DNA from 2 places in the Sessilibacter sp. MAH3 genome. Region 2 is predicted to be linked to the other one. Evidence: predicted binding sites of a transcription regulator. Region 2 holds the regulator's gene; the other holds the start of a gene.
The links. Region 2 encodes FNR, which switches genes on or off when oxygen is low (the NO sensors DNR and NnrR bind a similar motif). Its sites were predicted from a motif close to TTGATNNNNATCAA; they were not measured.
Positions count from the first base shown of each region.

Region 1: ACYQ2C_RS03250 (OmpW/AlkL family protein) is a predicted target of FNR. The motif match lies at 2,181-2,194, and genes of this name have one in related genera.

Region 1 is NZ_BAAGIE010000003.1:115,047-118,250, forward strand. It holds gene ACYQ2C_RS03235 (MAPEG family protein) at 1-142, shown strand, start outside; gene ACYQ2C_RS03240 (LEPR-XLL domain-containing protein) at 214-264, shown strand; gene ACYQ2C_RS03245 (TetR/AcrR family transcriptional regulator) at 521-1,126, shown strand; gene ACYQ2C_RS03250 (OmpW/AlkL family protein) at 1,330-2,037, opposite strand; gene ACYQ2C_RS03255 (VOC family protein) at 3,066-3,204, shown strand, end outside.
Region 2 is NZ_BAAGIE010000002.1:192,252-195,455, forward strand. It holds gene ACYQ2C_RS02350 (radical SAM protein) at 1-954, shown strand, start outside; gene fnr (fumarate/nitrate reduction transcriptional regulator Fnr) at 1,243-1,983, shown strand; gene ACYQ2C_RS02360 (ribbon-helix-helix domain-containing protein) at 3,087-3,204, shown strand, end outside.

The DNA of each region.
Region 1 (3,204 bases), on a different contig from region 2:
ACTTTGCGCCGTCTACTTTTTTGCGCGCTTGGCGCACGTAGTAATTTATACCGTTGGAATTCCCGTTGCTCGAACTTTAGCGTTCGCCACCGGACAGGTGAGTTTGATTATTCTTGCGTTGCATTTATTGGGAATTGTGTAAGAAATTTCGCAATCTTCGGTTTTGCCGCTGCCCTCTGATTAAGTTTGAGACAAGTTAGTCAGAGGCTTTTATTGTCGAGGTTCTTACTGTCAGGCGATCTTATGGTCGGAGCTTCCTCATAGCCAGCTTCTTACAAACAGGCTCTTACAAACAACTTTTTATAAACAGTGTTTCAAACTCCGATTTAGAAAGCCTGAATCTCTGATCTTGGGTTTGGCTTGCTCGGTTGTTGAGCGTTTTTTTAGCGATTACTGCTTTAAAAACCGGCGTCGAATTGCGAATCCTGAATTCTTTAGCGCTTCAAGCTTTGTATTTATATTCACAAGGCAATGGCTTCGGCACTCTTTTGTTGACGCATAGTGCCCATGTGTCTAATGTATGAATCAACCATCCTTTTTAGTTATATCTATTATGGCCACTGAGCGTACATCGGACAAAATTATCAAGATCACGCAGGAGCTCATTCAGACTCGTGGCTACAGCGCTATTAGTTTTGATGATATTGCTGTGCGCGTGGGTATAAAAAAGCCAAGCATTGTTCATCATTTTGCTAACAAGAGCGAGCTTGCGGCGGCGGTTGTCGATAATTATCGCTCGATGTTTTTGGGATTACTTGCACAATCGGCTAATTCTGAAAGTGCTGCTCGTAATTTAGAGGTTTACTTTCAACCTTATCTACAGTTTGGTGAAAGCGGTAACTTAATTTGCTTGTGTGGTGCATTAGCTGGGGAGTTTTCTGCACTGCCGGAATCTGTTCAGTTGCAAGTCAGTGGATTTTTTCAGGAACAACGCAATTGGATTTGTCAGCAAATATCCTTAGGTATTAACAACAACGAATTTGCTACAGGTTTAGATGCAAATGCCACGGCAACATGGGTACTGAGTTGTTTGCAAGGTGCGCTATTGGTTAGACGTGCCGGTGGAATAACAACGTGTGTGGAAGATGCTGTATTAACGATTAAAAACTATTTACGAATTAGTTAATGTAGTGATTCTGGGTTTCGAAATCAGCCACTGTTATAGAGCGACTTCAGGGTGATTTTAGTCGCAAAAGGGTTAATTTTTCTTCCAAATATAGGAAGTTTCCAACATAAAAAAACGGCCTCGTACAGTGAGGCCGTTTTAGATTGCGATTCTGTTGTTTTAACAATGTCGGTTTTAAAAATATCCGTGTTAAAAATATCTGATTAGAATTTGTAGCCAGCAGAAATTGTCCAAACGTAAGGATCAATATCGATATCGGAGCTGATGACGGTACCATCATCAAAAGTAATCTCTGCTTCGGTTTCGATATTAATGTAGCGCACAGAAGCATTTACTAACCATTTGTCATTAATGTGGTAGTCAAAACCAACTTGCAACGCAAGACCAACAGAATCGTCTAGCTCTACATCACCGCCGGTTAAGCCCGCAATAGCTTCCAGTGCAGTCGCTGCTTCAGAATCAATGTCTTCATCGAAGAAAATAGTGTAGTTGATACCAGCACCAACATAAGGCTCAAACGCACCTAGACCGTCGAAGTGATAAACCAAACTTAAAGTAGGTGGTAATTGTTTTGCTTCAGCAACGCTGATACCTGACAATTCGCCTTCGCCGTTAGCATCGTGAGTGAAGGGAGTTGATGCCAGTAACTCAAGACCTAGGTTTTTGCTGAAGAAATACTCCAAGGTCAAACCGAGTTGCGTATCGTCTTCAACGCTAAGTTCAGAAGTGCCACCACTCAATGATAGAGTTTGACCGTTGATAGCAACATTATCGCTAGAGTCATCCGGATCAACAGTGGTAATACCAGCGCGAAATACGATATCTCCTGCTTCGTATGAGAAAGCTAAAGGAGACAACATCAAAGCAGAAAGTGCGGCGGTACAGGTTAAAAGTTTGGATGCTTTTCTCATTGGGGTATTCTCTTGTTCGTTTCTAATTGGCTGCGAGATTAAAGGAAAACGTCTAGCTATTTTTGATTTAAATTAATTTTTGATTTTATGAGTTGCTTAAAACAGCTTCTTTTTCGAGTAAATTACGAATTAAATTTATGCAATTAATGTAGATCAAATTTTCGGTACTAAACTGTGTGCCCGTTATACGGTTTCTGTATGTAAGGATTTGTTAATGTAAGCTGGTGTTTTAATTTCTTCTTAAAAACCGTCGTTCGGGTTTTGAATATTGAGTTTTATCGAAGCAGTCATTCCTATGTATCGCTTGTCGCTTTGCTATTCCCAGACCTGTATCCATAGAGCCAGAGCTCTTAAAATTAAAAGCCTCGCAATTTCATTACCGATAAGTTGTTGAAAAAGCCAGAGCCCAGCAAGTTGAATTTTCTTTGCTCGATTTTTGAGTAAATCAACTTAGCTAAATCGTTGGTGCTTTAATCAGAAATGACTTAATTAGAGGCTCTAATGGTTTTTAATTGTAGAACGTATTTTCAATGCTACTTTAATTAAGACAAAAAAATTAAACATGCATCTTTAAAGTAGGTATTTGTTTTACGAACAAATACCCATAAGAAACTAAGGGAAGCTCTGATTAACTTAGAGTTTCTCGCGACACAAGGATGTGTCGCCAATTTCAAGAACTGTAAGTGATTGAAATGGTGAAGAAATTGGAAATCACATTTTCAATTTCTTCCCTCTGATTAAATCATGGATGAGTTAATCAGAGGTTCTTAAGGTTAATAGACGTATTTTTTTAAAACCAAAATTAGAGGCTGTTAAATCACGAAGCTTTAATTAAAGATTCTCATACCGAGAACGTCATGCTTTAACAGCAAACTTTCAAGTCGTCGGATGGTCTTTTATGCAGTTTTGGTTGCTGGCAAGAGAGATAGCCAATTGTTGTAAATTGTATTGTTTACTTGTCAGTATTTTTGTTAATTCATAAAGCTAACAGCTCAGTGATTTCATTGAGCTTATAATGAGGAAGCGCTATGCAGTTTTTACATACCATGATTCGTGTGTCTAACCTTGACACGTCTTTAGATTTTTTCTGCAACAAACTGGGCCTTGTTGAAGTTCGCCGAATGCAAAGTGAACGCGGACGATTCACGCTCGTTTACTTGTCTGCAC
Region 2 (3,204 bases):
ATTGAAAACTCCTTTGGCGTATCACACGCTGTAGATCGAGATTATTGCATTGAAACCGATCCAAGAACGGTAGATACAGAGCTCGTCAGTCTTGTTAAAAGCTTGGGATTTAACCGCATTCATTTTGGTGTTGAAGATTTTAGTACACAGGTTCAGCAAGTCATTAATCGAAAATACACCTTCGAAAAACTGAAACAATCAACCTCAGATGTTCGCTCGCAAGGCATTCAATCCGTCAGTTTCGACGTTACCTTTGGATTACCACAACAGAGCTTGGGCTCATTTATGAGCAGCCTAAAACAACTGTTAAAACTGTCGCCCTCACGAGTTGTTCTGCGTAAATATCACCACAATCCCAAAATATTTACCTCACAATCGCTGATTGATATCGAATCAGTTCCCGAAGATAAAACCGTTATGGAAATGCGCACCTTTGCCATCAACCATCTTCAAAGTAGCGGTTATTGCGCAATTGGCCCCGATTGCTTCGTTAGCAACGATGACCCCTTGTGCGATGCAACCAAAAGTGGTCGTCTACAATGGACTCAACATGGCTATGTTCCAGACGTTGCCGATACCGTCATTGGTTTTGGATTGTCGGCGATATCCAGTACGCCATCAGCCGTTTGGCAAAACCAGTTGGGTTTACGTGACTATACCCGCCAAGTGAGAAGCTACGGACACTCGGTTTATCGCGGTACGGAACTGTCGGTCGATGATCAAATAAGAAAAGAAATCACTCAACGCTTACTGTGTAATTTAGAAGTGAATAAAGAAGAGTTTGAAAGCCGCTGGAAAACCAGTTTCGACCATTATTTTGCAAAAGAATTATCTAATTTAGAACAAGAGTTTGGGCAACAAATGGTAATCAGTAATCAGCAAAAACTAAGATTAACACCAAGCGGTCAATGGTTTGCCAATCAATTGGCTTCCTACTTCAGACGTGCGGGCTAATAAGCCCGCATTTCATACCGATGTTCCCTGCTATATAGTCTATTGTTATTGCAGTAAAAATAAACAAATTGAATTTTTGAGCTGTTGATCGAATAAAAAATTTATTGATTATTACCAAGGAAGCTAAGTTTTGCGCAAAGAAGGCGTATTTGTAAATTCTCACGCCTCGAAGCTATCGACCTATCTCCCTCAATAACGTATATTGCTGATATAGCAACCTTAAACTATGCACTCAGATCAAAAGTCCTGTAGAATTTCAACAAGATAAGCCCGGTAGGAAAGTTACCTATGACTGTTACCTCATATGTACGATGCAGTAACTGCGCTGTAAGTAAGTTTTGTCTGCCTCACACCCTGTCCAACGATGATATTGGCCAACTAGAAGGTGTGGTGCAACAAAAGCGTGTACTCCATGCGGGTGAGACCCTTTATCATACCGGTGATCATTTCGAAGGGTTGTTCGCCATTAGCTCAGGCAGCTTCAAATCGGTGGTAATTGCAACCAATGGCGATAGCCAAATCACCGAGTTTTCATTCCCTGGTGAAATTTTAGGCTTTGATGCCTATCACGGTAAAACTCACAACAGCTTTGCAGAAGCGCTAGAAACCAGCAGCGTTTGCTTTTTGCCGCAAGCACAACTCGACAATTTGTCACAAAAAGTTCCTGCGCTTCAGCAGCAACTGTACAACCTATTCTCCGCCGAGATTCAAAGCAATAACGAATTCCTATTGATGATGGGCAAGCGCTCCGCAGAAGATCGCCTAGCAGCGCTGTTAATCAACATTTCTAGTCGTTACTCACAACGCGGATATTCTGCAACGCACTTCCGTCTTTCTATGTCGCGTACAGATATCGCCAACTACCTTGGCCTTACTATTGAAACCGTAAGCCGACTTATTCGCAGGTTCCAAAAAGAAAGCCTTATTGAAGTTGCCCAGCGTGACATCACCATTATTGACCTTGTAGGATTAAGTGAGCTAGCTGGCACACACTGCTCCTACGACCAAAAAGTGGCGAGTGCTGAATAACACAAATTTATACTTCGCTTTGAATTGTGATGAGTATTTAAAGCGGTTTGTCTACACGTATTCCCACATTAGATTACCTTCTACCGATCTCGGTCGGTAGAAAAGCTCCTCTTAGTTCTGCAACACTTTCTAATCCCGAAGCATTTTCTCATCAAAAAGCACCGTCAATAAATTCTTATTCGTAACGATTTATTACTTAGAACAATTCCACGTTAAAATAACTTGGTATTGCTTTTAAAGAATCATTGAGCCTTCTAAAAATACCGAATTCCTTGGCCAAAAATGTTCGCAAAACATATCAAAAAAACTTTTTTTATTTAATATAAAAATCTGAACAGCCTTACAAATTTTCAATTATAAATATAGAAAAACAAGAATGTAGAATCAGTTGTAATCTTAGATAACTTTGCCGTAAGTAACTATTCACAAACTTAATTAAAATCAACTACATTACAAACAGCGATCAAATTAACAAAATTCCGCCAAACAACTCACAAAAAACTACCCATTCGATTTAATCAACCGACTAAAACACTCAACACCACCAATTAAACCTGTACTTAACAATCTATTCGTATACAGCAATTAGGGCATTGAGTTAAATCAATCTTAAAAATTAGATATTTGACGGGAAACAAACTATCAATCAACGGTCATTGCGAACAGGGCCGAAAGTCTTTGGTAAATGCCTTACAGCTTCATCCTCATTTCAGTAATTGCGGCCCGTTCAGTTTGTTGCTTAGCTTTGCATTAGTCCCGCTCGGGTTCTTAACCTATCTCTCCGCGTTAACTTCGACGAGTTTTTTAAGGCAGAAAAAAACCCAACATCGTGGAGCTTTTTAAAATTCTATGGTGGTGAGGGAGGGAGGGACTTACAGCGATTTCGTCATTTCCGTCCGTATCCAACAGAGATAGGCGCCAACTCGCTACAGTTGAATGAATTTAACAAGGCTGTATGCACCTGCAACCCTCGATCAGGTCAACTATTAATCATCAAACACATAATCATCAAACACAGAGCAACAATGGTTCTTTCAAAATCCTTTCGACCAAAGCCCACAGATCCGTTACAGTGTAACGCGATTTAGCTTAGGGGCTTCACCGTGGATAAAACCGCAACACAACGACAACAACGCTACCGGGAACAGATAACCAAAGGCGAAAAGAAACGCCTTCAGGTGGTGCTTGATCGAGAAGAAGCCGACAAGCTGATCAATATTT